Regions from separate parts of the Bradyrhizobium sp. USDA 4486 genome, predicted to be linked through region 3. Evidence: predicted binding sites of a transcription regulator. Region 3 holds the regulator's gene; each other region holds the start of a gene.

What was found. The regulator PhoB, encoded in region 3, activates phosphate uptake and scavenging genes when phosphate is short. The targets are predictions, from matches to a motif close to TGTCATNNANCTGTCAT.
Region 1: a site for PhoB is predicted at 993-1,009, ahead of ACVWY3_RS04025 (UDP-2,3-diacylglucosamine diphosphatase). Genes of this name have one in related genera too.
Region 2: a site for PhoB is predicted at 7,305-7,321, ahead of phnF (phosphonate metabolism transcriptional regulator PhnF). Genes of this name have one in related genera too.

Annotation. Positions count from the first base shown of each region.
Region 1 covers NZ_JBSRZV010000001.1:835,082-844,828, forward strand. The annotation lists gene thiD (bifunctional hydroxymethylpyrimidine kinase/phosphomethylpyrimidine kinase) at 15-815, shown strand; gene ACVWY3_RS04025 (UDP-2,3-diacylglucosamine diphosphatase) at 1,033-1,845, shown strand; gene ACVWY3_RS04030 (glycosyltransferase family 4 protein) at 1,859-2,947, shown strand; gene ACVWY3_RS04035 (threonine/serine dehydratase) at 3,012-3,995, shown strand; gene ACVWY3_RS04040 (caspase family protein) at 4,282-6,102, opposite strand; gene ACVWY3_RS04045 (RbsD/FucU family protein) at 6,268-6,708, shown strand; gene ACVWY3_RS04050 (Na/Pi cotransporter family protein) at 6,806-8,494, opposite strand; gene ACVWY3_RS04055 (hypothetical protein) at 8,682-9,041, shown strand; gene ACVWY3_RS04060 (hypothetical protein) at 9,243-9,747, opposite strand, start outside.
Region 2 covers NZ_JBSRZV010000001.1:7,002,563-7,012,309, reverse strand. The annotation lists gene ACVWY3_RS33075 (pyridoxamine 5'-phosphate oxidase family protein) at 238-849, opposite strand; partial or broken gene phnN (phosphonate metabolism protein/1,5-bisphosphokinase (PRPP-forming) PhnN) at 877-1,475, opposite strand; gene ACVWY3_RS33065 (alpha-D-ribose 1-methylphosphonate 5-triphosphate diphosphatase) at 1,472-2,629, opposite strand; gene phnL (phosphonate C-P lyase system protein PhnL) at 2,635-3,333, opposite strand; gene phnK (phosphonate C-P lyase system protein PhnK) at 3,356-4,153, opposite strand; gene ACVWY3_RS33050 (alpha-D-ribose 1-methylphosphonate 5-phosphate C-P-lyase PhnJ) at 4,146-5,042, opposite strand; gene ACVWY3_RS33045 (carbon-phosphorus lyase complex subunit PhnI) at 5,039-6,154, opposite strand; gene phnH (phosphonate C-P lyase system protein PhnH) at 6,158-6,766, opposite strand; gene phnG (phosphonate C-P lyase system protein PhnG) at 6,771-7,235, opposite strand; gene phnF (phosphonate metabolism transcriptional regulator PhnF) at 7,356-8,084, shown strand; gene phnE (phosphonate ABC transporter, permease protein PhnE) at 8,213-9,007, opposite strand; gene phnE (phosphonate ABC transporter, permease protein PhnE) at 9,055-9,747, opposite strand, start outside.
Region 3 covers NZ_JBSRZV010000001.1:6,838,597-6,848,343, forward strand. The annotation lists gene pstA (phosphate ABC transporter permease PstA) at 1-126, shown strand, start outside; gene pstB (phosphate ABC transporter ATP-binding protein PstB) at 123-941, shown strand; gene phoU (phosphate signaling complex protein PhoU) at 953-1,669, shown strand; gene phoB (phosphate regulon transcriptional regulator PhoB) at 1,692-2,399, shown strand; gene ACVWY3_RS32265 (GcrA family cell cycle regulator) at 2,501-3,013, opposite strand; gene ACVWY3_RS32270 (acetylornithine transaminase) at 3,470-4,672, shown strand; gene argF (ornithine carbamoyltransferase) at 4,672-5,595, shown strand; gene ACVWY3_RS32280 (Hsp33 family molecular chaperone) at 5,903-6,910, shown strand; gene apaG (Co2+/Mg2+ efflux protein ApaG) at 7,077-7,481, opposite strand; gene ACVWY3_RS32290 (OpgC domain-containing protein) at 7,652-8,884, shown strand; gene ACVWY3_RS32295 (SGNH/GDSL hydrolase family protein) at 8,884-9,666, shown strand; gene ACVWY3_RS32300 (SGNH/GDSL hydrolase family protein) at 9,679-9,747, shown strand, end outside.

The DNA of each region.
Region 1 (9,747 bases), 6.0 Mb from region 3:
AGATGTCTCCCGCGATGACGACGCCGGTCGCGCTCACCATCGCCGGCTCCGATTCGAGCGGCGGCGCCGGCATCCAGGCGGACCTGAAGACCTTTGCTGCGCTCGGCGTCTACGGCGCCTCCGCCATCACGGCGCTGACGGCGCAGAACACGCGCGGCGTCACCGGCATTCACGCGGTGCCGGCCGATTTCGTCACGGCTCAGATCGACGCGGTGTTCTCCGATCTCGAGGTCGGCGCGGTGAAGATCGGCATGGTCGCCCAGGCCGCCAGCATCGCTGCGATCGCGGCCGCGCTGACGCGGTGGAAGCCCGGCCATATCGTGCTCGATCCCGTGATGGTCGCGACCTCCGGCGACCGCCTGCTGGCGTCCGAAGCCGTCGACGCGCTGCGCACGAAACTGATGCCGCTCGCCTCGCTGATCACGCCCAACCTGCCGGAAGCCGCCGCGCTGCTCGAAGAGCCGGTCGCGGCGAGCGAGGCCGAGATCGAGCGCCAGGGCCGCCGCCTGCTGGCACTCGGCTGCCGCGCGGTGCTGATCAAGGGCGGGCACGGCGAGGGCAGCGAGAGCATCGACTATCTCGTCGATTCCAGGAAAACGGTCGCACTTGCCGCGCCGCGCGTTGTCACACGCAATACCCATGGCACTGGCTGCTCGCTGTCGTCGGCGATTGCGGCCGGGCTTGCCAAGGGCGAGGCTCTCGAGCGTGCCGTGCAGAGCGCCAAGGCCTGGATCAGCGCGGCGATCGCCGCCGCCGACCGCTTCAGCGTCGGCCACGGCCACGGGCCGATCCACCATTTCCACAAGATCTATTGACGTCGCCCTCGTGCGGCGCGGCGGCTCCCGGCGTTAACCAACAGCGCCTTTGGGGTTCCGTAGCTTTGCGGGCGATCTCCACCGCTTCATGTCGCCTGATTGTCGCATGCGACTGATATTCGCGGAGAGGGCGAGGCATGGTTTGATTCGTATCTGAGGGCGCCTCAAAGTTTCAGTCGTCATCCCCCTGTCACGGGAAATTGTTACGGGCGGTCGCATGGGAAGTTACGATGTGAGTGACGAGAGCCCGGAGCGGCGCTTTCGCACGTTGTTCATCTCCGACGTTCATCTCGGAGCCCGCGGTTCGCAAGCCGATCTTCTGCTCGACTTCCTGCGCTACCACGATGCCGATACGATCTATCTCGTGGGCGACATCGTCGATGGTTGGGCGCTGAAATCGAGCTGGCACTGGCCGCAATCGCATAACGATCTCGTCCAGAAGCTGCTGCGCAAGGCGCGCAAGGGCGCCAAGATCATCTACGTGCCCGGCAATCACGACGAGTTCCTGCGCAACTATTACGGCACGCATTTCGGCGGCATCGACGTCGTCGAGAACACCGTCCACACCGGCGTGGACGGCAAGCGTTACCTCGTCATCCACGGCGACATCTTCGACCTCGTGGTGCAGAACGCGCGCTGGCTCGCCCATCTCGGCGACAAGGCCTACGACTTCGCGATCCAGATGAATCGCTTCGTCAACTTCTTCCGCCGCATGTTCGGCGTGCCGTATTGGTCGCTGTCGCAATGGGCCAAGCAGAAGGTCAAGAACGCGGTGAACTATATCGGCGCGTTCGAGCAGGCGCTCTCCGCCGAAGCACGGCGCCATGACGCCGACGGCGTGATCTGCGGCCATATCCACTACGCCGTGATCCGCGACGAGGCTGGCATCCGCTACATGAATTGCGGCGACTGGGTCGAGAGCTGCACCGCGCTGGTCGAGCACGACGACGGCCATTTCGAGATCATCACCTGGGCCGACCAGCTGCGGAAGCCGGCGCAGGTTCCGCAGGTGGCAGCCAGAGCTGCGTAACAGAGGCGGCTTGATGCGCATCCTGGTCGCGACCGACGCCTGGCACCCGCAAGTCAACGGTGTGGTTCGGACGCTGACCAAGCTCGCAGAGGCCGCCAAAGGGCTTAACGTCGAAGGTCTTAACGTCGAAGGTCTTTGCGTCAAAGGTCTTGGCGTCGAGTTTACATTCCTGACGCCGCAATCGTTCCGCACCTTCGCAATGCCGAGCTATCGCGACGTGCGGCTCGCGATGCCGCGACCGGCGCGGATCGCCAAGCTGATCGAGGAGGCACGCCCCGACAGCATCCATATCGCGACCGAAGGGCCGATCGGCTTGATGGTCCGCCGCTATTGTCGCCAGCGTAAACTGCCGTTCACGACCAGCTTCCACACCCGTTTTCCCGAATATGTCCGCGCCCGCGTGCCGGTGCCGGGCTCGCTGATCTGGCGGGCGCTGCGCCGCTTTCATGCGCCGAGCCGCGCCGTGATGGCGGCCACGCCGGCGCTCGCGTGCGAATTGACCGAGCGCGGTTTCGACAATGTCGTGCTGTGGCCGCGCGGCGTCGACACGCACTTGTTCCATCCGCGCGCCATCGACCTCTGCCTGCCCGCGCCGGTGTTCCTCTCGGTCGGCCGCGTCGCGGTGGAGAAGAATCTCGAAGCCTTCCTGGAGCTCGACCTTCCCGGCACCAAGGTCGTCGTCGGCGACGGCCCGGCGCGCGCCTCGCTGGAAGACGCCTATCCCGATGCGATTTTCCTCGGGGAGAAGCACGGCGAGGCACTGGCGGAGATCTATGCCGCGGCCGACGTGTTCGTGTTTCCGAGCAAGACCGACACGTTCGGTCTTGTCCTGCTGGAGGCGCTCGCAAGCGGCCTGCCGGTTGCGGCCTTTCCGGTGAAGGGCCCGCGCGACGTGATCGGCGATGCGCCGGTCGGCGCGCTCGATCACGACCTGCGCAGCGCCTGTTTTGCGGCGCTCGGCATCTCCCGGCAGGACTGCGTCGAGTTCGCTGCCAACTACACCTGGGAGGCCTCGGCCCGGGTGTTCATCGACAGCATCCAGGCGGTCGGCGCGGTGCTGTCAGACCGGAACGGGACGGAGACGGCACGCTTCGTTGCCTGAGGGTGCGGGTCCCTCGCGCGGAGGTGTCTTGCCCGGGGCTCATTGGCCGCGATAAAGTTCCGACATGACCGAACAGCTCCTCCCGATCGGCCCTGCCGACATCGATGCCGCAGCGCGCGTGATCGCGCCCTTCGCCATCCGCACCCCGCTGTTGTCCTTTCCCGTGCTCAACGAGCGCGTCGGTGCCAAGGTGTTCCTGAAGCCGGAGATGCTCCAGCGCACCGGCTCTTTCAAGTTCCGCGGCGCCTTCAACAAGGTGTTCTCGATCCCGCAGGACAAGCGCGCCGGCGGCGTGGTCGCGTTCTCCTCCGGCAACCATGCCCAGGGCGTGGCGGCGGCGGCAAAAATCCTCGACATGCAGGCGACCATCGTGATGCCGGCAGACGCCCCGCTGTCGAAGCGCGAGCGCACCAAGTCCTACGGCGCCGAGGTCGTGCTGTACGACCGCGACAAGGACGACCGCGAGGCCATCTCGCGCGGCATCGCCGAGAAGCGCGGCGCGACCTTGGTCAAACCCTATGACGATCCCTTCGTGATCGCAGGTCAGGGCACCGCCGGCCGCGAGATCGCGGAGGACATGGCGGCGCTCGGCGTTGCCCCCGACATCGTGGTCGCGCCGGCCTCCGGCGGCGGCCTCATCGCAGGCGTCGCAACCGCCGTGAAGGCGCGCTATCCGCAGGCCGAGATCGTGGTGGCCGAGCCCGAGGCCTTCGACGATCACGGCATCTCGCTCACCGCCGGCCATCGCGAGCCGCATCCACCCGCGGGCCGTACCATCTGCGACGCTCTGATGGCGCTGATGCCGGGCGAGATGACCTTCGCGATCAACAGCAAGCTGCTCGCGCGCGGCGTCACTGCGTCGGACAAGGAAGTCGGCGCGGCCGTCGGCTTTGCCTATCGCGAGCTGAAGCTCGTGGTCGAGCCGGGCGGCGCGGTGGGTCTTGCCGCGCTGCTGGCGGGTCGCCTCGATGTCGCCGGCAAGAACGTCGTCATCGTTCTCTCCGGCGGCAATGTCGATGCGGATCTGTTCGCCGAGCTGGTGGCTTGATCCTCTATTCGACGTGATCCACCTCTTCCCGTCGGGAAGCAATCGCATATGAGATGAGTGTTGGGCACGCTGATTGCGTCCACGGCGTCATGGCCGGGCTTGTCCGGGCTTGACCCGGCCATCCACGCCTTTCCTGACGGCACGAAGAACGTGGATGCCCGGGACAAGCCCGGTCATGACGACCTCTTCCAAGTCTGCAAGGGCTGCGAGAACCCGTGTTCCCCGACATGAAGAGGGCAGAGCGTTGCCGCTCTGCCCCTTTGTCGTGTGTGCGCTGTCCGTGCGATCAGTGCATGAAGCCGCCGCGGCGATTGTTTCCGACATTGTTCATGCTTGGCGCCTGATTCATCGACTGGCGGAAGTTGTTGCCGCCATTGTTGATCATGCGGTTGGTCGTGTTGAATTGCGGGCGGTTGCTGTTCTGCTGGTTGTTCTGCGCCTGCACCTTGTTCACCGGATTGTTGTTGAGCTTCACGATCGCGGTGTTGCCGTTGTTGATGTGGATCGGGTTGGTCTGCGTCTGGACGATTGGCTTCGTCTCGATCGTCGAGCCGCCCTTGCCGACATTGACCGGTATGCTCACGATCTTGCCGGGGTTGGCATTGTTGGTGCCGGCATTAGTGCTGCCATTTTGGTTGTTGGTCGCAGGCAGGGTGACGATCTTGCTGGTACCGCCACTATTGCCGGTCGTGTTGGTCGGCACAGGCAGGGTGACGATCTTGCCCGGATTCTGTGACGGCGCGCCGTTCGGCTGGTTGCTGCCGGCGGGCAGGTTGACGATCTGGCCGCCATTGCCGAGCTTGCCGATCACATTGCTGTCGACCGGCTTCTGCACGACCGGCAAATTGCCGTTCGCTTGCGCACCGCCATTGCCCTGCATCAGCGGCATGTATTTGGGCTCGCCGAGATTGCCGACCTTGAATGTCGGGGCAATGTTCTGCGGCGCGAGGAACTTGGTCGCCTGCATCAGCGGGATCTGCTTCGGCTGCGCTGCGAGCTTCAATGCGGACGAGCCATAGGGGCTATTGCCGTAGCTGTCGTAGAAACTCTGGTAGCCGAGCGGCGAGTTCGCCAGCACCGCCTTGTGCCAGGCCTGCGAGAGCAGGAGGTTCGAGAGCAGCCAGCGGATGTGGTCGCACAGCGGGTCGTGCGGATACATCTGGATGAACTCCTGATAGTACTCCGGCCGTCCCTCGGACACGACATAGTCATAGGCCTGGCGCGTCGAGCGGCTCGGCAGGTTGGAGGCCATCTGCACCACAGGCGCATTCACCGGCGCGCGGTTGGCGGCAACAGCGGTGTCGCCGAAGAAGGTGAAGTCAGACGTCAGCGAGGAGCTCTCCCAGGGGATCTGAGCGCCACTGGTGGTCTGGTTCACCTGCAGGCGCACGCGCTTGAACAGTTGCTCGATTGGCACGTTGGGCTCGCGGGCGATGTTCAGGAAAGCCTGGGTATAGGGGCTGTGGCCATTGGTGCCGTCGAGCGCTTCGGCGCCCGGCGCGGTCGAATAGCCGACGATCGATCCGTTCGGTGCATCGACGATGGCAAGGCCCCGGCCGGCGTCGTTGACGGAGGGGAAGGGGTTGTTGCGGCAGGCATCGAGGATGACGATGCGCATGCGGCTCGGGATCGACTCCAGCGTCGACATCACGTCGACCAGACGCACCGAATTGTTGACGAGCTCGGTGGGGCTGGAGACCTTGGCATCGACGGGCACGAGATAGTTCTCGCCGGCGAGCTGCACGCCGTGGCCGGCGTAATAGACCATCGCCACCGTGTTCGGGCCGCGCGCGGACACCTTGGCGGAGAAGTCCTGGACCACGCGAAGCATGTCGTTCTGGGTCAGGTCGGTCGCGGCAACTACCTCGAAACCGGCCGAGTTCAGGAACTGCGCCATCGACTGTGCGTCATTGTCGGGGTTTTGCAGCTGCGGCGCGTTCTGGTAGTTCGAATTGCCAATCACCAGCGCGACCCGCTGCTCCGGGCCTTGCAGCGCGGTGGGGGCGGCCTCCACGGGAGCGACTTGCGCGGAAACAGGGCCGCAGAGGAAGCCGAACAGGCTTCCCACGAGGCTAGCCGTCATCAGGAAAGGCTTTAGGCGGAACATGGCGTGCTCCTCTGGCACTGATCTCGATGCGAGATTGGTTGCGAGGCAGCTTGGCCGCGTTCGAGCCCGGCGACCGTGACCGCCGTCACCATGATAGGCTGCGTGATCTGAATCACGCTTGGAACCTGCTATGGTGAACAATGCCTTGAGAGGAGCGTCCGTCACATGCTGAAATCGATCGATCCAATCCTGACGCCTGACCTGCTCTGGCTGCTGGCCTCGATGGGCCATGGCGACGACCTCGTCTTCGTCGATGCCAACCATCCGGCCACCCGCATCGCGGCGAGCACGACGTCGCAGCGCCTGATCCAGCTGCCGGGCATCAGCATGGAGACGGCGATCCGTGCCATCATGTCGGTCTACCCGCTCGACGATTTCGATCCTGATCCGGTGCGCGTGATGGCGCCCGTCGACGATCCCGATCGCGTCCCCGACGTGCAACGCGCGGTGCTGGCGGAGATCGAGCGCGCGGCCGGCCGCAACGTGACGCCCGGCAAGCTCGCGCGTCAGGATTTTTACCGCGCGGCGGCGGCCGGCTTTGGCGTGGTGCAGGTCGGTGACAGCAGGGGCTATGGCTGCTTCCTGATCAGGAAGGGCGTGATCTAAAGCGCGATGAGATTGGGATGAATCGTCATCGCACTTTACGTTGTTGTTTGCGCATGATCTTCTCGGAAAACTGCTTCGCACTTTTCCGGATCATGCTTTAGCCGCGACCGACCAGATGAGCCGCCGAGCGCCAGGCGTGCTGCGACAGCGCTTGGAGGTTACGAACCGCCTCGACACGCTGCAGGGCAGCGTCGGCGGTCAGGCTTCCATTGGCAACTGCGCCGAGCGTCTCACGACGGTGCGCCGGCAGCATTTCACCGAGCTGTGCCATGCAACGCTCGAGCTCGGCGATCGCCTCGTCGGGCGGATTCGCGCGCGGACCGGCCATTGCATCGCCGGCGCGCGCGGCGGGCACGGACTGCGGCGCTCCATCGATGCCGGTTGACATTGCCACACCGCGTGCAATTGCGGCTGCGCTTCGCATGATTTCTGCGCATAGCTCTCGGGCGCGGATGTCCTCAGGTCCGCCGGCCACCGGGCCAGGATTGTCTCTTCCGTTGGCGAGGTCCGTCAGTCGAGATGCGTGGTCGAGTGCGTGCAGCGTGTTCGTGAGACGACGTTGCTCATCGTCGGTATCAGGAGGTCCGGCGACGTCCGACAGGAATATTTGCGCCCGGCTCACGGCATCGGCCGCTTCCTGCGTGGCGACGACGTCCTTCCCAAGGCGTATCGGTCCAGCGCGGCCAGCCAGTTGCGCCTCGACCGAACCGCACACCGTCAGGAGCACACGCGCGATCGCGCGTCGTACCACCTCCACCGCCACGATCGGGGTCTCGAGCGCCGACGGATCGAGGCATCGCGTCAGCGGAGAGCCGGGGTCGGGCAGAATCCGTTCGACCAATCGTGTGAACGGGTTGATCAACGGCAGCAGGACCGCGACGCCGACGACGTTGAACGCTGTATGATATCCGGCCAGCAGCGTGACGCCGTCGATCGTGTCCGAGGCGCGCAGCAGCAAGGGGGTCACGACGGGGAACACTGCGAGCGCGATGAGCGCAGCGATCAGCTTGAACAGGACGTAGGCGATGGCCAGACGTTTTGCGGTAGCGCTTGCGCCGATCGCGGCGAGCGCGGAGCTCGTCGCCGTTCCGATGTTCTGGCCGATGATCAGCGCGCAGGCCTGGTCCAACCCGATCGCGCCCGCGAAATAGCCGGACAAGGTCACCGCGATGGCGGCCGTTGACGATTGCATCAGCGCGGTCATGACCAACCCGATCACCACCAGCGCCAATATGCCGAATAATCCCGACCACCATGACACGCCTGGACTGCCGAGAACCGCGGGCAGGTCCGCCGGGTGCAATCGTTCTGCCAACCCGCCCATGCCCTGTTGCAGGGTCGTCAACCCGAACAGCACAAGTCCAAAGCCGGCGAGCGCGGCGCCAACGCCGGAGACCCGCCCCCTGGCGAGAAGCCTGGTCAGAGCGCCGACGAAGATCATCGGCAGCGCGGCGGCCGTGAGCGAAACGCGGACGCCGATGAGTGCGACCAGCCAGCCGGTTCCCGTGGTGCCGATATTGGCGCCGAAGACGAGGCTCAACCCTTGCTGGAACGTCAGCAGGCCGGCGCTGACGAGGCCGATCGTCGTCATGGTCGTTGCGCTGGAGGACTGCACCAGCAGCGTGACAATCGCCCCCCAGAACGAGCCGAGGAGGGGCGTCGAGGCCGCCTTGCCGAGCACCACGCGCAACGCAGAACCGGCCAGCGTCTTCAGGCCCTCCGTCATCACGGTCATGCCGAGCAGGAAGAGACCTACCCCGCCGAGCGTCGAGATCGCCGTGGACATGCGCGCGCCTTCTGTCAGGGCACCATGACTAGCGACCCCGACAGTACAGCAACAAAGCCCCGATGAGTCGGATCAATTATGGCGCGATAGGCGCGCTCGCCCCGTGTCGCCGGTCGCGACCATTTTGTTGCAGCTCCGCACCCGGATTTGAATGGCCTTCCTGCAAGCGATTCTCTATCGTCGATCCATGTCCCGCCTCATGTGTCTCTTCGTTGCTGCCATCCTGTCGCTGCTGCCCGCCGCTGCACCAGCAGAATCCACCAGGAAACAGCCGAAGCCGGTCTGGCATGGCTACGGCTTCCTGCCCGGCTATCGTCAGCCGCTGAGCAACAGCATTCCGCTCTACAAGCAGAAGGACGCGATGCGGCGGCTCGCGCGGACTGAACGCCGCCATTGGTACATTGACCCGGTGCCGGAGTACTATCGCTGGGACGGCGAGTGGCACTATTTCGGCCGGCCCGGTTTTGGCGGCGGCCGCTACAATGGCGGCAGTTTCGGTCCATGCTGGACGCGGACGCCGATCGGGGCGGTGTGGAATTGCGGCTGATGAGGCGTTGAGCGCGACTACGGTGCGGAGAGAGCTCGCATCGAATCCGACTCTCGTGCCCCGGACGCAGCGCAGCGCTCCTTCAGCGGTGCGCTGCTGAGCCGGGGCCCATGTTGCTGACGAGTGCGTGGCCTCTCGGTCCCGGCTCTGCGCTGCACCGCTGGCGCGTTGCAGCTTGTCCGGGACGTGGGTGCCGGGCTCTCACGAAAAGAACGCGATCTTCTCGGCCTGGGTCATGCGGCGGATCGGGGCGAGGGGATCGTTGGCGGCGGCGCGGGGCTTTTGCAGCATGCCGCTGGCGAGGATGGTGGCGCCGAGCGACGGCTCGGGCAAGGACGCCGACAAGGGCGAGGGCATCGGCAGCGTCGCGGCCGGCGCGGTGCCGAAATTTGCGGCGGCGGGCATGGCGGGTGCCGGCTGCTCCATCACCTCGGCGGCAGCCTCGGCGATTGCGTTGGTGAGGCGCGTGAGCGACTCCATCGCGATCGGCGCGTCTTCGGCGGGGTCCTCCGCGACCGGTGCGGCCGGCGTAGCAACAGTCGGCACCTCGGCCGCAACGGCAACAGGCGCTGCGCCGTCTGCGGCCATCGGCTCCGCAGCAGCCGCTGCGATCTCGACCGGCTCGATGATCTCGTCGAACTCTGGATCGGGCGCGGCCATCTCCAGCGCGATGGCCTCGAGTATGGCTTCGTCCTCGGCATTCGCG
Region 2 (9,747 bases), 160 kb from region 3:
TGCACACCCCGTATGGCCGGGCTTTGTCCCGGCCATCCACGCCTTACAGGTGGCACGAAGAACGTGGATGCCCGGGACAAGCCCGGGCATGACGATCATTAGAGCCGCAGGGTGGGCAAAGCGGAGCGTGGCCAAGTTCTGTCGCGATGTTGGACAGGTGGTGGGCACGGCGCAAGTGCGCCTTTGCCCACCCTACGATTCCGCAAGAGCGGGGCGAGGGAGACGAGAGAGCGGAGATCACCACATCGTCGCGGCCGCGCGCGTCGGCCAGATGCGGTCGTACTCTTCGCCGCCGACCTTGTTCTCGCTCATCTCGGCGAGGATCTGGCCCGGCGTCGGCAGCGTCCTGGGATCGATGCGCTTGTCGGAATTCCAGAGGTCGGAGCGGACGATGGCGCGGGCGCACTGGAAGTAGATCTCGTCCACCGCCATCACCATGACGCTGCGCGGCGCCTTGCCGTCGACCTTGAATGAATCGAGCAGGCCAGGATCGATCGAGAGATGGGCGCGGCCATTGGCGCGGACCGCGTTGCCGGAGCCGGGAATCAGGAACATCAGCGACACGCGCGGATCGCGCACGATGTTGCGCAGTGAATCGACCCGGTTGTTGCCGCGCCGGTCCGGCAGCATCAGCGTCTTCGGATCGTGGATGCGGACGAACCCGGGCAGATCGCCGCGCGGCGAGCAGTCGATGCCCTCGGGGCCGATGGTCGCGAGCGCCGCGAACGGCGCCTTCTCGATGAAGATGCGGTAGAGCGGAGTGACGTGGTCGGCGACTTTCACGGTCGAGGCGTCGTTGGTGGCGCCGTAGATGGCCTCTAGCTCCTCGACCGTATTGATCACGGTCATTCCACTCTCTCCTTGTTTTGCCGGCCGCTACTCGCGCCAGCCTTCGTTCCTGATCACCCGCACGAGCTGGCGGCTGTGGTAGTCCGCGCTGCCGGCGTTGAGGATGGTGACGTCCGCATTCGCCGACGCGTCGTCGACGCTGCGCGACAGGCGCGCCGCGATGTTGCCGTCGCTGTGACGCGCCCGCGCGGCGAGCCGCTGCGCCAGCACGTCCGGCGGGGCGGTGATCGCGACCACCACGACGTTCGCATAGGTCTTGCGGAGCGCGCCGATCACCGTGCGCGAGACGTTGACGACGACGGCGCGGCCGGCGCGGATGTCGTCGTTGATTTCGAGCGGCAGGGCGCGTAGCAATGCCCGTGCGCCTCCCAGTGCACGGCGAAATCGCCGTGGTCGAGCGCGCGGCGGAATTCATCGGAGCTCATCGCGATGTTGTCCTCAGCCGCTGAGGATTCGCGCGTCACGACGCGGCGCGGGAAGACGATGTCGTGATCCTCGACGCAGGCTGCTTGCGCGAGCCGCAACAGCGTATCCTTGCCCGCACCGCTCGGTCCGACCACAAGCACGAGCCGCCCCGGGCCGGTCGCGCCCGTCTCATCCTGCGCTATGGCCATCGTCTCGCTCATGCGACGCGGCGTCCTTCGCGCCAGACGCTGCGGACGACGGGAACGTCGCCTGCAACATGCACGCGGATCAGATCGGCGCGCTTGCCGGTCGCGACCTCGCCGCGGTCGGTGAGGCCGACCGCCTCGGCCGGCGCCTTGGTCACGGTGCGAACCGCGGCCGGCAGGCTGATCGCCGGCACATGCTCGGGCAATTGCAGCGCGGCCATCAGGAGGCTCGACGGGATGTAGTCCGACGACAGGATGTCGAGCAGGCCTTCGCGGGCGAGGTCGACGGCGGCGATGTTGCCGGAATGCGAGCCGCCGCGCACCACGTTCGGCGCGCCCATCAGGATGTCGATTCCGGCCTGGTGCAGGCCGCGCGCGGCCTCCAGCGTGGTCGGGAATTCCGCGACCGACACGCGATCGCGCACGGCGTCCGCGACGTTCTCCTCGGTGGTGTCGTCGTGGCTCGCGAGCGGAATGTTGTACTCGTGTGCCAACGCCACGATCTCGCGCATGTTGGCCGCGGCATAAAGCCTCTGATATTCGAAGCGCTTTGCGAACAGCTCGTCGAGCTCGGCATCGGTCTTGCCGCCGCCCTTGCCGCGGTAATAGTCGCGCAGCTTGACCTCGTCGCGGAACTGGCGCTGGCCCGGCGTATGATCCATCAGCGACATCAGCTTGACGTCGGGACGGTCGATCAGCTCCTTGGCCTCCTCGACCACGCTCGGCATCGGGATCTCGCAGCGCAGATGAAGGAAGTGGTCGGCGCGCAGCAGATTGGCATTGCGCGCGGTCGTGATCGCGGCGGCGAGCACGCCGGCCCGGCCGTCGACCTCCTCGGCGCCGTCCTCGCGCCAGACCCGGAGCGAGTCGAACACGGTGGTGATGCCTGAGGTCGCGAGCTGGCCGTCATAGGAGATGACGGCGGCGACCGGATTCCAGAATACCTTTGGCCGTGGCACGTAATGCGCTTCGAGGTGGTCGGTGTGGAGCTCGATCAGGCCGGGCATGATGAGGTCGCCGCCGGCGTCTTCTGCGTCCGCGGGCGCGGTCCCATCGCCAATCTCGGCAATGCGTCCGTTGGCAAGGGCGAGCCAGCCCTGCTCGATCACCCGGTCAGCCAGCACGATCCTGGCGTTGGCGATCAACGATTCCTTCGACTTCATTTCCATTCCCTTCAGGCCGCGGCGGCAAAGCTGGTGACGTCGACGATGCGGTCGGCGATCAGATGGCGGATTTCATCGTCATGGACAATGGCGACCATGGCGACGCCCTCGCGCTTCTTCTCGGCGACCAGCTCGACCACGACGGCGCGGTTGGCGGCATCGAGCGAGGCGGTCGGCTCGTCCAGTAGCAGGATCGGCAGATCCGAGATGAAGCCGCGCGCGATGTTGACGCGCTGCTGCTCGCCGCCGGAGAAAGTCGCAGGCGGCAGCTGCCAGAGTCTTGCGGGGATGTTGAGCCGATGCAGTAATTCGCCGGCACGGGCCTGCGCGTCGGCCCGGCTCATGCCGTTCACGATCAGCGGCTCGGCGACGACGTCGATGGTGGCGACGCGCGGCACGGCGCGCAGGAATTGGCTGACATAGCCGATGGTACAGCGGCGGATGTTCAGGACCTGCCGCGGCTCGGCAGTGGCGAGATCGACCACCGCGCCGCGATGGCGGATGCCGATGCGGCCGCTATCGCAGCGGTAGTTGCCGAAGATCATCTTCAGGATCGACGATTTGCCGGCGCCCGATGGCCCAGACAGCACGACGCATTCCCCCGGGGCGACCTGGAAGCTCACGCCGCGCACGACCGGCAATTCGATGCCGCCTTGCAGATGCATCGTGAAGGTCTTACCGGCGTCGGTGATGTCGATCATCGCGGTCATCGGAGAACTCATGTTGGAAGGCTTATGGCGGCAGAATCGAGGAGACGAGGAGCTGGGTGTAAGGCTCGCGGGGATCATCGAGCACCTGGTCGGTGAGGCCGGTCTCGATGACGCGGCCGCCCTTCATCACCATCACGCGGTGTGACAACAGGCGCGCGACCGCGAGATCGTGGGTGACAATGATGACAGCAAGGTGCAGCTCGGCGACGAGGCTGCGCAAGAGGTCGAGCAGGCGCGCCTGCACGGAGACATCGAGGCCGCCGGTCGGCTCGTCCATGAACACCAGCCGCGGCTCGGTGACGAGGTTGCGCGCGATTTGGAGGCGCTGGCGCATGCCCCCGGAATAGGTACGCGGCGCATCATCGATGCGCGCGGTGTCGATCTCGACGCGGGTGAGCCAGTCCGACGCAGTGTTGCGGATGCGGCCATAGTGGTTCCAGCCCACCGCCATCAGCCGCTCGCCGACATTGGCGCCGGCCGAGACCGCCATGCGCAGGCCCTGCGCTGGATCCTGGTGCACATAGCCCCAATCGGTGCGGAACAGGAAGCGGCGCTCGGCCTCACCCAGGGTCGTGAGGTCGCGGGTGATACCATCGCGCATCCGATACGACACCCGGCCGGCGGTCGGCGCGAGCTGGCCCGACAGCATCTGCAGCAGCGTCGATTTGCCCGAGCCGGACTCGCCGACGATCGCCAGCACCTCGCCGGGATAGAGCGCGAACGACACGTCGCGGCACGCTGCGATGCGGCCATAGGACTTGCCGAGGGATTCCGCCACCAGCAGCGGCTGGTCGTCTTCAAGCGTGTCGAGATCAGCCATGTGAACTCCCCTGCGCCTTCTCCTTGTACGGCGCGGCGCTGAGGCTGCCGTGATGGCCAGCGGCCTGGCGGCCCTCGCAATAGTCGGTGTCGGAGCAGACGAACATCCGGCCGCCCTTGTCGTCGGTGACGATCTCGTCGAGATAGGAATTTTCGGCGCCGCACAGCGCGCAGGGCGCGTTGAAGCGGTACGGTTCGAACGGGTGATCCTCGAAATCGAGCGACACCACCCGGGTGTAAGGCGGAATCGCGTAGATGCGCTTCTCGCGGCCGGCGCCGAACAGCTGCAGCGCCGCGCAATTGTCCATCTTGGGATTGTCGAATTTCGGCGTCGGCGACGGATCCATCACATAGCGCGCATTGACCTTCACCGGATAGGCATAGGCGGTCGCGATGTGGCCGAAGCGGGCGATGTCCTCGTAGAGCTTGACGTGCATCAGGCCGTATTCGGCGAGCGCATGCATGCGCCGCGTCTCGGTCTCGCGCGGCTCGAGGAAGCGTAAGGGTTCCGGGATCGGCACCTGATACACCAGCACCTGGTTCGCGCGCAGCGTCGTCTCCGGAATGCGGTGACGGGTCTGGATCACCGTTGCCTCGTCCGTCGCGGTCGTCGTGGCAACGCCCGCGGTCTTGGCGAAGAATTTGCGGATTGAGATCGCGTTGGTAGTGTCGTCGGAGCCCTGGTCGATCACCTTGAGCACGTCTTGGGGACCGAGGATCGCGGCCGTCACCTGCACGCCGCCGGTGCCCCAGCCATAGGGCATGGGCATCTCGCGGCTGGCGAACGGCACCTGATAGCCGGGGATCGCGATCGCCTTGAGGATCGCGCGGCGGATCATCCGCTTGGTCTGCTCGTCGAGATAGGCGAAATTGTAGGCGGGCGCGTTCATTCCGCGGCCTCCTTCATGGCATCGGGGGCGTTGGCGTCGGCAAACGCTCTGGAAAATTCTTGGCGGAGCTTGCGCAAGAGCCCGAGCTCGGACTGGAAGTCGACGTAGTGCGGCAGCTTCAGATGCTCGACGAAGCCGGTCGCCTGGACGTTGTCCGAATGCGACATCACGAATTCTTCATCTTGCGCGGGGGCCAGGGCCTCTTCACCCAGCTCGCGGGCGCGCAGCGCGCGGTCGACCAGCGCCATCGACATGGTCTTGCGCTCGCTCTGGCCGAAAGCGAGACCGTAGCCGCGGGTGAAGCACGGCGCTTCGGTCGCCGAGCCCTTGAACTGGTTGACCATCTGGCACTCGGTGAGCTCGATGGAGCCGAGCGGCACCGCGAAGCCGACCTCCTCGGCGAAGAATTCGACCTCGACCTCGCCGAAGCGGATCTCGCCGGCGAAGGGATGGTTGCGGCCATAGCCGCGCTGGGTCGAGTAGCCCATCGCGAGCAGGAAGCCTTCGTCACCGCGCGCGAGGTTTTGCAGACGCAAATCGCGATCCGCCGGAAAGTTCAGCGGCTCGCGGGTGAGATCGCCGACGGTAGCGCCTTCTTCGGCCGGCGGCGAGGATTCGATCAATCCGTCGCGGCCGAGAATGTCGGTCACGCGCGGCGTTGCCGCGCTCGAGGCTTCGGCCGTCGCGGGCGGCTCCGGCACGAAGCCTTCGGCAAGCGCAGGATCTAGCAGGCGATGCGTATAATCGAAAGTCGGACCTAAGATCTGGCCGCCGGGGATATCCTTGAAGGTCGAGGACACCCGCCGCTGAACGCGCATCGCGCCGGTGTCGACCGGCTCGCTGACACCGAAGCGCGGCAGGGTGGCGCGGAAGGCGCGAACCAGGAAGATCGCCTCGATCAGGTCGCCGCGCGCCTGCTTGATCGCGAGCGCCGCGAGTTCGCGGTCATAGAGCGAGCCCTCGCTCATGACGCGATCGACGGCAAGGCCGAGCTGCTCCGAGATCTGGTCGAGAGTGACCTCCGGAACGCTTTGATCGCCGCGCCTGGCATTTGCGAGCAGGCGATGGGCGTTCTCGATGGCGCGTTCGCCGCCTTTGACTGCGACATACATGCTTCAGCTTCCCTTGTTCGCGACGCGCGTCGTGCGCGGGATCGCAACCACGGCATCATCGGCGACCAGCACCACGTCGATGCCGCGCGGAAACAGCGTCTCGTTGAACTTCAGACGGTCGAATAAATCGGTCGGCTTGATCGAGGCCTGGAGCGTCGCGACGCCGTCGATACCGGGGCCGCGCAGCTCGAAGGCGCGGCCGGAATCGAGGCTCTCGACCTGGATGATCACCGTGGTCGAACGATCCGGATATTCATTGGTGCCGAGCGCGAAGCGCTCCAGCGCCGGCAGCAGGACGCCATCGCCGATCAGCGCGAAGCTCGCAATCGAGTTATCCTGGATCACCGGCGCACCGGTGTGGAACTTCAGCCACTTCGTCACGTCGGAGCTTTCCGCCAACCGCGCATCGAGCCAGAGCGGCGTGTCGTGATCGAACAGCGTGAGCGCGATCGCGGCCGTGCCGCGCATCATCATGCCCGGCGCGCCCGCCATCGGCACGATGCGCTGGACCGAGCCCGGCCGCGCCATCGCATCCATCACCGAGCGAAAGGTCGATTGGGCCGACAACACCTTGTCGGCGAACCCCGGCGGCAATTCCGCAATCGTGGTCATGGTCTCACCCCTCACCGCGCACCATGGTGTAGAAATCAACCTTCGTCGCGGCGGTCTCTTCCGCCACCTGCCTGCGCTCGACCATAAGCTGCTCGCGCAACGGCGCGATTACGTCGCGCTCGACGGCGGCGGCGAAATCGCGCGACTGCATCAGCGCATCGCACAACGCGATCAGCCGCGCCTTGTCGCCGTCGCGTCCGAGCGTGTAGCCGAAGCCGACCTCGCCGCTCGCAAGCCGCACCGCGGCACGCGACACCGTGGCTTCGCCGAGATTGAACGGCGCGCCGTCGCCGCCGACGCGCCCGCGCAGCATCACGAGGCCGTTCTCCGGCGCGCGCAGATCCCGATGATCGGGCAACGCGATAGCGCGGAGGCGGGCGGCGATCTCGCCCGCCTCCGCATGCGCCAGCACGGCCATCGCGGCCTGGCGCTGGGCTTGCTGGTTGTTGTGCTGGGTCACCTGATCCACCGAACTTTTCGACACAACTTGCCGAATCTAAGTTGTCTATGATAATAGACAACTTGATACGGAAGCGCCATGACTGTTTCGTGACAAACGTGTGATTTCTGGAGTAGGCTTTCCGGCGACATGAGTATGCAGGACACCGCCTCCTCAGGCGTCGCGCTGTGGCGCCTCGTCGCCGACGGCATCGAACGCGGCATTGCCGACGGCCGCTTTGCGGCCGGCGACAAATTGCCGGGCGAGATGGAGATCGCCGAAACCTATCGCGTGAACCGCCACACCGTGCGGCGCGCGCTCGCGGCGCTCGCCGAGCGCGGCCTCGTGCGCGCCGAACGCGGCAGCGGCACCTATGTCGAGGCGCAGAAGCTCGCTTATCCCTTGCGCTCGCGCACGCGCTTCTCCGAGATCGTCGGCGCCGAGGGCCGCGAACCGCATGGGCGGCTGATCGAGGCGACAGATGACGTGGCGACGCGCGAGCTGGCGCGGGAACTCGGCCTCAAGGCCGGCGCGCCCCTGGTGAGGATCGAGGCGATCCGGCTTGCCGACCGCACGCCGATCTGCGTCTCCACCACCTGGCTGTCAGCGGAACTGTTCCCCGGCGCCGGCGAGGTGTTCGCCGAGACGCGCTCGATGACGAAGCTGCTCGAGCATTTCGGCGTGCGCGACTATCGCCGCGGCGCGACGCGCATCACCGCGGGTATCGTCGATGCCACCGACGCCGCGCGGCTCGACCTGCCGCTGGGCCGGCCGATCCTGGTGGTGGATGCCACCGACCATGATCTCGGCGGCAAGCCGCTGGTGACCAAGCACTCGCGGTTTGCGGCCGAGCGGGTGGAGTTTCTGGTGGAGTCGTAGCGACTGTCTCCGCAAAACCGGAGCCGTAGGGTGGGCAAAGGCGCGACAGCGCCGTGCCCACCATCTTTGCAAGATTCGCGAGAAGTGGTGGGCACGCTTCGCTTTGCCCACCTCTACGGCACCTGTGCTTAGGCGACCGCCCTACGCCCGATAATGGCAAACCGAAGCTTGCCCGAGATGAAATCGATCGCGGAGACGGCGACGAGGATCATCAGGATCAGGAACGACACCTTCTGCCATTCCAACACGCGGATCTGCTCGGCGACCTGGAGGCCGATGCCGCCGGCGCCGACGATGCCGATGATGGTGGCCGAGCGGGTGTTGGATTCGATGAAGTAGAGCACCTGCCCTGCGATCACAGGCAGCACCTGCGGCAACAGACCAAAACGGATCTCGTGCAGCGCGCTGCCGCCGGAGGCACGGATGCCTTCGACCTGCTTCTGGTCGGCGCCTTCGATCGCCTCCGAAAACAGTTTTCCGAACGCGCCGAAATCCGACACGGCGATGGCGAGCACGCCGGCGAACGGGCCGAGTCCGACCACGTTGATCCATACCAGCGCCCAGATCAGCGTATCGACGCCGCGGATCGAATCGAGGAAGCGGCGTACGGGAAAGCGCAGGATCCGCGAGGGGATGACGTTGCGCGCGGCGAACAGGCTGACCGGCAGCGCGAACAATGCGGCGAGCGTGGTGCCGAGCAGCGCGATCGAGAGCGTCTCGCCGAGCGCCTTCAGGTAGGCCGGCAGCGAGGAGCCGGGATCCGGCGGGATCATCATCGGGCTGATCCAGCCGAGCTGGCTGAGGCCGGCGAAGAACCGCGAGGGCGAGAAATCGAGATCGACGAGGCCGTAGATGAGGATCGCGAACGCCGCAACGATCATCGCCGGCATCGCGAGCCGCGTCGATGCCGGCCGGTCGAACATTTCGGGGTAGCGCGCTCGCATCTCGCGCGTATCGACCTCCTGCGGCGTCACGTCCGCGCCTCCTTGCCGAACAGGCGGCCGCGCAGCCAGCCGGTGGTGATGTCGATGATGAAGACGGTGATGATGATGAACAGGAGGATCGCGCTGACGTCGGAGTAGTAGAACTTGCGGATGGCGACCACGAGCTCCTGCCCGATGCCGCCGGCACCGACGAACCCCATCACCGAGGCCTCGCGGACATTGATCTCGAAACGCAGCAGCGCGTAGCTGGCATAGCCGGCCGTGACCTGCGGCAGGATGGCAAAGCGCATGCAGGCGAGCCAGCCCGCGCCGGTCGAGCGGATGCCTTCGACCGGCTTCATGTCGGCATTCTCGACGATCTCGGAAAACAGCTTGCCGAGCGCGCCGGTGGAGTGGATCGCAATCGCGAGCACGCCGGCCATCGGCCCGAGCCCGAAGGCGATCACGAAAACCAGCGCGAACACGATGCCGGGCACAGTGCGCGCGAATTCGAGCAGGCGGCGGACCACGAAGCGCAGCCAGGACGACGGCGAGGTGTTTTCGGCAGCGAAGAAGTTCAGGGCAAAGGCCAAGGTCGCGCCGGTCAGCGTGCCGACATAGGAGATCAGCAGGGTCTCGCGCAGCATCTTCAGCCATTTACGCCAGCCCCAGAGCCACTCGCCGAAATCGGTCCAGACCCGCTGGCCATTGTCGAGCGTGAGGATGCGGTCGAAATAGCT
Region 3 (9,747 bases):
TTCGTGCAGAGCCCCTATGCCTACTGGAAGCAGCTCGCCTGGAGCGGCGCCCTGCTGATCACGTTGACCGTGCTTGCCCTGAACATTGGCGCGCGCATCCTGAGCGCCGAGAGGACCGCAAAATGAGCGATATGTCAGTTACCGTCAGTACGCCCGTTCAGCACGGCTCGCAGCCGCTGCCCGAGGCCCCGGCCAAGGTGACGGTGCGCAACCTCAACTTCTATTACGGCGAGCACCACGCGCTGAAGAACATCAACCTGACGCTCGGCACCAATCGCGTCACGGCGTTCATCGGCCCGTCGGGCTGCGGCAAGTCGACCCTACTGCGCATCTTCAACCGGATGTACGACCTCTACCCGGGCCAGCGCGCCACCGGCCAGCTGATGCTCGACCAGACCAACATCCTCGACCCCAAGCTGGACCTCAACCTGCTGCGCGCCCGCGTCGGCATGGTGTTCCAGAAGCCGACGCCGTTCCCGATGACGATCTACGAGAACATCGCGTTTGGCATCCGTCTCTATGAGAAGATCTCGAAGTCCGAGATGGACGACCGCGTCGAGAAGGCGCTGCGCGGCGGCGCGCTGTGGAACGAGGTCAAGGACAAGCTCAATGCGTCCGGCCTCTCGCTCTCCGGCGGCCAGCAGCAGCGCCTCTGCATCGCCCGCACCGTCGCGGTGCGGCCCGAGGTGATCCTGTTCGACGAGCCCTGCTCGGCGCTCGACCCGATCTCGACCGCCAAGGTCGAAGAGCTGATCCAGGAGCTGTCCGAGAACTACACGATCGCGATCGTCACCCACAACATGCAGCAGGCGGCCCGCGTCTCCGACAAGACCGCCTTCATGTATCTCGGCGAGTTGATCGAGTTCGACGATACCAGCAAGATATTCACTTCGCCGAGCGATCGGCGCACGCAGGATTACATCACCGGCCGGTTCGGCTGAGGAGACGGGATATGGGTTCTGAACATACCGCAAAGGCCTTCGACACCGACCTCCAGGAGCTCACCCGCCTGGTCGCCGAGATGGGCGGCCTCGCCGAGCGCATGATCGTCGATTCCGTCGACGCGCTGATCCGTCGCGACGTCGTGCTCGGCCAGCGCGTGGTCGCGACCGACGCCGAGATCGACGCGCTCCAGAAGAAGATCGAGGAGCGCGCCGTGCTCACCATCGCCCGCCGCCAGCCGATGGCGGTGGACCTGCGCGAGATCGTCGGCGCCATGCGCGTCGCCACCGATCTCGAGCGCATCGGCGATCTCGCCAAGAACATGGGCAAGCGCGTCGCGGCGCTGGAGACGGACTTTCATCCGCTGAAGCTGTTCCGCGGCCTCGAGCACATGACCGACCTCGTGCAGCAGCAGGTCAAGTCGGTGCTGGACGCCTATGCCGCGCACGACCTGCCGGCGGCGATGGCGGTGTGGAAGGGCGACGAGGAAGTCGACGCCATCTGCACCTCTCTGTTCCGCGAGCTTCTCACCTATATGATGGAGGATCCGCGCAACATCTCGTTCTGCATTCACCTGATGTTCTGCGCCAAGAACATCGAGCGCATCGGTGACCATGCCACCAACATCGCCGAGACCGTGTTCTACATGATCGAGGGCCAGGCGATCACCGACAAGCGGCCGAAGGGTGACATGACGACCTTTGCCACGACGATCCCGAATAGCTGAAGAGTCAAGGAGCGACGACACCATGGGCGCGCGCATTATGGTGGTTGAAGACGAGGAAGCTCTCACCGAGCTGCTTCGCTACAACCTCGAAGGCGATGGCTATGACGTCGAGACGGTGATGCGCGGTGACGACGCCGACACCCGTCTCAAGGAGCACATCCCCGACCTGATCGTGCTCGACTGGATGCTGCCGGGCCTCTCCGGCATCGAGCTGTGCCGACGGCTGCGCACCCGCCCGGAGACCAAGCAGCTTCCGATCATCATGCTGACCGCGCGCGGCGAGGAGAGCGAGCGGGTGCGGGGTCTTGCGACCGGCGCCGACGATTACATCGTCAAGCCGTTCTCCGTGCCGGAGCTGCTGGCGCGCGTGAAGGGCCTCTTGCGGCGCGCGAGCCCGGAGCGGCTCGCAACCGTGCTCGCCTATGGCGACATCGAGCTCGACCGCGACAAGCGTCGCGTCGCGCGCTCGGGCCGGCCGATCGATCTCGGTCCGACCGAATATCGCCTGCTGGAGTTCTTCCTCGAGCACCCCGGCCGCGTGTTCTCGCGCGAGCAGCTGCTCGACAGCGTCTGGGGCCGCGACATCTACATCGACGAACGCACCGTCGACGTGCATATCGGCCGTCTGCGCAAGCTGCTCAATCTCGGCCGCGAGCAGGACCCGATCCGCACCGTCCGCGGCGCCGGCTACGCGCTGGACGATCGCTTCGCGAAAGCGGAGCAGACGTAAGAACGGCTGCAAGCGAGCAAAATAAAAGCGTGCCGAGCGGCGCGCTTTTTTGCTTCGGATCGTCCCGGCCGCGTGCCGGGACGATGTCGTTGAAGCAGTGCTCAGCGCGTGCCCGGCTTCGCGGGCGCGCGGCGGCGATCCGCCGCCGGCTGGTAGGCGACGCGCGAGTGCTGCGCGCAATAGGGCAGGCCGGAGAGCGCCTTGCCGCCGCAGAAGAAGAAATCCGGGCTCGATGGATCGCCGACCGGCCAGTGGCAGGTCGCCTCGTTCAGCTCCAGGAGCGACAGCCGCTGGCTCATCGGCACCACGTTGTCGTAGGTGACCGGCTCGGCCTCCACCTCGACCTCGAAGGCCTGCGCCAGCGCGGTGTTGCCGCGCGAGATCGGGCGGCTCACGCGCATCATGTGCTGCGCGGGACGCGCCTTGCGCGGCCGGGGCGCGGCCGACGAGGGGCTCTTGGCGCGGCCGGACAGGCCGAGCCTGTGCACTTTGCCGATCACGGCATTGCGGGTCACATTGCCGAGCTCGGCCGCGATCTGGCTGGCCGAAAGTCCGGCCTCCCAGAGCTTCTTCAGCTGCTCGACGCGATCATCGGACCAGGTCAAAACCGTCATTGCACCCTTTCCCTCGCTGCCGGCCAGCCATCCTGGGGCCTCACAGCGAATGCCTAAGCCTTGAAAAACCCGTGCCGCCAGAATCCCTTAAGGCTCGCCGGGCACACAAGGTGCGCCCGAACGTTTACGCCGGTACATGAGGACTCTTGGGATCAGAACTGCTGCACGAGATGTCGTATCTGACAGTCCAAACGCTACAATATGGCGTGACTCGCGCGCAAGAGTCCGCCGACTCGCTTCCACATGTTCCGTGGTGAAAAATCCCGCAAAATCGGCACCGCAAGACTACGGATTCAGCGTTTCCTGGGGCTTTTCGGGCGGCATTGACACCCGTCTCACCAAGCATAAGATAGTCGTGCGTGCCGCCCTTAAAAGGCGGCACGTTTCGTTTTCCGGGCCGGTCAATGGTGCGTTGCGCAACGCACTCAGGCCGTCCGCAACATCCAAGTGATCGTCATGACCAACAGCGCCGCGCCGCATTTGCTCCCCGTTTTCGCCAGGGCCGACCTCGGTTTCGAGCGCGGCGAAGGCTGCTGGCTGATCGCGACCAACGGCGAGCGCTATCTCGACTTCACATCGGGCGTCGCGGTGAATGCGCTCGGCCATGCTCATCCCGCGCTGGTCAAGGCGCTGCAGGAGCAGGCGACGAAGCTCTGGCACATGTCGAACCTGTTCCAGAGCCCCGATGGCGAGAAGCTCGCCGCGCGCCTATGCAGCGAGAGCTTTGCGGATTTCGTTTTCTTCTGCAATTCCGGCGCCGAGGCGCTGGAGGGCGTGATCAAGCTGGTCCGCCATCATCACTTCTCCAAGGGTCATCCCGAGCGCTACCGCATCATCACCTTCGAAGGCGCCTTCCACGGCCGCACGCTGGCAACGCTGGCTGCGACGGGAGCTGCAAAATATCTCGAAGGTTTCGGCCCGCCGATGGACGGTTTCGACCAGGTGCCGCATGGCGACATCGAGGCCGTAAAGAAGGCGATCGGTCCGCAGACCGCCGGCATCCTGATCGAGCCGATCCAGGGTGAGGGCGGCGTGCGTTCGTCGCCGCCCGCCTTCCTCAAGGCGTTGCGCCAGCTCTGCGACGAGAAGGGCCTGCTGCTCGCGTTCGACGAGGTGCAGACCGGAATGGGCCGCACCGGCGATCTGTTCGCGCATCGGCGCACCGGCGTCACGCCTGACGTGATGTCGCTGGCGAAAGCGCTCGGCGGCGGCTTCCCGATTGGCGCAGTGCTGGCGACCGCGGAGGCGGCGGCTGGCATGGGCCCCGGCTCGCATGGTTCGACCTTCGGCGGCAATCCGCTCGCGATCTCGGCTGCGAACGCCGTTCTCGACGTCATGCTCAAGCCCGGCTTTTTCGATCACGTGCAGAAGATGTCGCTGCTGCTCAAGCAGAAGCTCGCCTCCGTGATCGACCGTCACCCCGACGTCGTCAGCGAGGTGCGCGGCGAGGGGCTCCTGATCGGCATCAAGGCCGTGGTGCCCTCCGCCGATCTGGTCGCAGCGCTGCGCAACGAAAAATTGCTCACCGTCGGCGCCGGCGACAATGTCGTGCGTTTCCTGCCGCCTCTGGTCGTCACAGAAGCCGAGATCGAGGATAGCGTCGTGCGGCTCGAGCGCGCCTGCACGGCCCTTGCCGCCAACAAGCGGGCGGCAAGCTGATGAGCAGTTCACCCAAGCATTTCCTCGATATCAACGAGCTGCCGCTCACCGAGCTCAAGCGCATGCTTGCCGCATCCTCCGCGATGAAGGCGAAGCAGAAGGCGCACCAGCCGGTGAAGCCGCTCGAAGGCAAGACGCTGGCCATGATCTTCGAGCGTCCCTCGACTCGCACCCGCGTTTCGTTCGACGTCGCCATGCGCCAGCTCGGCGGCGAGCCCATCATGCTCACCGGAGCCGAGATGCAGCTCGGCCGTGGCGAGACCATCGCCGACACTGCGCGCGTGCTGTCGCGCTATGTCGATGCCATCATGATCCGCATCCTCAACCACGAGGCGCTGCTCGAGCTTGCGCAACATGCGACCGTGCCCGTCATCAACGGCCTGACGCGGCGTTCGCATCCCTGCCAGGTGATGGCCGACCTCATGACATATGAGGAGCATCGGGGCCCGATCGAGGGCCGGACGGTGGCCTGGACCGGCGACGACAACAACGTGCTGGCGTCCTGGGCTCACGCCGCCGAGCGCTTCAAGTTCAAGCTCAACGTCGCAACGCCCCCGGAGCTCGCGCCGAAGAAGGTGATGCGCGACTGGATCAAGGCGACGAATGCGCCGATCGTGCTCGGCACCGATCCTGAGGCCGCCGTGAAGGGCGCCGACTGCGTCGTCACCGATACCTGGGTGTCGATGGGCGACAAGGAAGGCGAGCACCGGCACAACGTGCTCAAGCCCTATCAGGTCAATGCCAAGCTGATGTCGCTCGCCAAGCCAGACGCGCTGTTCATGCACTGCCTGCCGGCCCACCGCGGCGAGGAGGTCACGGATGACGTGATCGACGGCCCGCAATCGGTCGTGTTCGACGAGGCTGAAAACCGCCTGCACGCGCAGAAGGGCATTCTGGCCTGGTGCTTCGACGCGGTGACGTAATCTCGCCGAAGCCCCGGCGGTCGCCTCACAGATCGTTGTCCCTGCGAACGCACTGCGAACGCAGGGGCTACCGCGGAATCTCTCGCGCGGCGGACGCTAAAGGCCGACAGTCTTCGCCAAACCCAGGCCTGCGGTCATGCGTATCGGGTTCGCGCTTTCGCCTTCGCTCTTCGAGCTTCGGCGGACAAGTCGCGCGCCCCGGGACGACATCGAATCTGCAGGATCGTGTGCGATCATGACTGCATCCGGAACACACCGCCCCTCGCGGCCCTTCCATTCCACCACCTCCGACCCCAGATAAAGCGCCATGGTTTTCCAATCCCCTGACATGAAGACCGGGCCTGAAGGCCCGGTTCGCGCGCCATCAGCGGTTCCGATCGATGACGCCGTGCTGCCCTACGAGGTCGACGCGCTCGACGTGCGCGGTCGCCTGGTGCGGCTCGGGCCCGCGCTCGATGAGATCCTGACCAAGCACGATTATCCGGCGCCGGTCGGCAAGCTGCTCGGCGAGGCCATCGTGCTGACGACGCTGCTCGGCTCGGCGCTGAAATTCGAGGGCCGCTTCATCCTCCAGGCCCAGACCGACGGTCCGGTGTCGTTCCTGGTGGTGGACTACCAGGCGCCGGATCGCCTGCGCGCCTATGCGCGCTTCGATGCCGCGCGCCTTGGTGTCGCCAAGGACTCCGGCACGCTGCTCGGCCGCGGTCATCTCGCCATGACCATCGACCAGGGTCCCGACATGAGCCGTTACCAGGGTCTGGTCGCGCTCGACGGCGGTAGTCTGGAAGACGCCGCTCACGAATATTTCCTGCGCTCCGAGCAGATCCCGACCAAGGTGCGCCTTGCGGTCGGCGAGGAGTGGCGCAGTAGCGATGGCGGCAAGCATCGCTGGCGCGCCGGCGGCATGCTGATGCAGTTTCTGCCGAAAGCCCCGGAGCGCGCGCGGCAGGCCGACCTGCATCCCGGCGATGCCCCTGAAGGCGCCGAAGTGCACAGCGTTGCCGAGGACGACGCCTGGGTTGAGGCACGCTCACTGATCGAGACCGTGGAGGATGTCGAGCTGATCGATCCCGAGCTGTCCGGCGAGCGGCTGCTTTACCGCCTCTTCCACGAGCGCGGCGTGCGCGTGTTCAAGCCGTTGTCTCTCAAGGCGCAATGCTCCTGCTCGCGAGATGCGGTCGCGTCCATGCTGAAGAGTTTTTCGCCGGACGATCGCGCCGCGATGGTCAAGGACGACAAGGTCGTCGTGACCTGCGAGTTCTGCAGCTCGGTGTACCAGTTCACGCCGCATGAGGCGGGTGTGGAGGACGCGTAAGGCGTCTGTTGTTTTCGTATTGCACCCACTCAGGGTCATCGCCCGCGAAGGCAGGCGACCCAGTGCTCCGAGACGGTGGTGATGGAAGCGAGAGGCTGCGGCGTACTGGATGCCCCCGGTCAAGCCGGGGCATGACAGTTGTGAGCGTTGCGGCGAACTGCGCGTCCTAGTTCAGCACCCGCTTGCTGTCCGGGCTGTCCAACGAGAATGTCGGCACCTCGATCTCGAAGCGTTCGCCGCTTTCGCTGACCATCTGGTAGCGGCCGGTCATGAAGCCGGAGGCGGTCGAGAGCGGGACGCCCGAGGTGTATTCGAAGCGCTCGCCAGGAGCCAGGATCGGCTGTTCGCCGACGACCCCCTCGCCCTTCACCTCCTGCTGGCGGCCGGAGGCGTCGGTGATGATCCAGTGCCGCGTCTTGAGCTGCACGGTCTCGTCGCCCGAATTGGTGATGACGATGGTGTAGGACCAGAAAAAGCGCGAGCGGTCGGCCGACGACTGCTCCGGAACAAAGTTCGGCTCGACGGTCACTTCGATCTGACGGGTCACGGCGCGGTACATGGCTGCCATCATAACGAAATCCGGGTCCGGAACCAAACGCCTGAGGCGGTTTTCGCGACATCGTCCCGCCAGAATTCGCAAGGAAGTAGACCCCAAATGTGATCCGGCCGCTTTGCGAGACGATGGCCGGACCTGTAAACTCCTTCATGCGTCGCGACTTGCGCAAGGGTTTCTAGGCCCCAATGACCATTGCCGACCAAGTGACGGGATCGATCGCGGGAACCGCAAAACCGCGCGCGGCCGCGCCGGCCATCTCGCTGCCCGCCATCGGCGAGCGCGAGTTGCGGCTCGACCTGTTCCGCGGCCTCGCGTTGTGGCTGATTTTCATCGACCATCTGCCGCCGAGCCTTCTGACCTGGTTCACGATCCGCAATTACGGCTTCAGCGACGCCACCGAGATCTTCATCTTCATCTCCGGCTACACCGCCGCCTTCGTCTACGGCCGGGCGATGCTGGAGAGCGGCGTCGTCATCGCCACCGCGCGCGTCCTGCGGCGCGTCTGGCAGATCTACGTCGCCCACGTCTTCCTGTTCACGATCTTCCTCGCCGAGATTTCCTATGTGGCGACCAGCTTCGAAAACCCGCTCTACACTGAAGAAATGGGGATCATGGACTTCCTCAAGCAGCCCGACATCACCATCGTGCAGGCGCTGCTGCTGCGCTTCCGTCCCGTCAACATGGACGTGCTGCCGCTGTATATCGTGCTGATGCTGGCGTTGCCGCTGATCCTGTGGTCGATGAAGTGGAAGCCCGACGTCACGCTCGCGCTCTCGGCCGCGCTCTATGCGGTGACCTGGGAATTCGATCTCTACTTCTCCGCCTATCCGAACGGCTTCTGGGCGTTCAATCCGCTCGCCTGGCAATTGCTGTTCGTGTTCGGCGCATGGTGCGCGCTCGGAGGTGCGCGGCGCATGTCGCGTATCCTGGCCTCGCCGGTGACGATGTGGATCGCGATCGCCTATATCGTCGCGGCGTTCTACGTGACGCTGACCTGGTACGTGCCGCAGCTGTCGCATTTCATGCCGAAGCGGCTCGAGCAATGGATGTACCCGATCGACAAGACCGATCTCGATGTGCTGCGCTTCACGCATTTCCTGGCGCTGGCGGCGCTCACCGTGCGCTTTCTGCCGCGGGAGTGGCCGGGCCTGAGATCGCCCTGGCTGCGCCCGCTGATCCTGTGCGGCCAGCACTCCCTCGAGATCTTCTGCCTCGGCGTCTTCCTCGCCTTTGCCGGCCATTTCATCCTGGCCGAAGTCTCCGGCGGCGCGGTCATGCATGCGCTGATTAGTCTCTGCGGAATCCTGATCATGTGGGGCGTGGCTTCGGTGATTTCGTGGTACAAGCGCGTGGCTGACAAGAGCGGTGCGAAAACCAAAAACGCCGTCGGCAACGCCGATCTGGCGGGAGGGGGCTGATGAAGGCGAAGGTTCTCCTGAGCCTGATCCTGCTATGCGGTAGCCTCGCCGCGCCCCACGCGCGCGCGGGCGATGCTGCGCCTGCTGCCGCTCCTGCCGCGCCCGCAGCCTGCGAATTGCCATCTTATCTGCTGACCAGCGAGAGTCAGCTTCCCAGGGTCGCCGAGGTCGTCAAATCAGGCAAACCCCTTGAAATCCTGGTCATCGGCAGCCGTTCGACCACCATTCCGGCCTCCGAGGACGCGTCCTATCCGGCGCGCATGCAGGCGGTCCTGAAGGAAATGCTCCCGCCGTCGGCGGCCGTGCACGTCTCCGTAGAAATACAGAGCAAGAAAACGGCCGAGGAGGCGGCCGGAACCTTCGTTAAGCTGATGGAAGCAAAAAGGCCTACTTTGGTCATCTGGCAGACCGGGACCGTGGATGCTATCCGAGCCATCGATCCCGACGATTTCCGCGGCGCTGTGACCGAAGGGGTTGCCGCGCTGCAAAATGCAGGGGCTGACGTCGTCTTGATGAATTTGCAGTACAGCCCGCGTACCGAAACCATGATCTCGGTGCCGCCATATCTCGACAACATGCGGGTGGTGGCGCAGGAGCATGATGTCCCGCTGTTCGATCGTTTCGCGATCATGCGGCAGTGGAATGATCAGGGGCAGTTCGACCTGTTCAGCCCGTCCCGCGGGCCGGAGCTAGCGAAACAGGTCCATGATTGCCTCGGCCGGGCGTTGGCACAGTTCGTGATCGACGCTGCCCATCTGGGGCCTGCCCAGCAGCAGAATTGAGGACTAGCGTTAATGAGTACCTTCCGCCCTTTTTGCCTGACTGCATCGCTGGCTGCGCCCGTAGCGGCAGCGCTGCTGTTG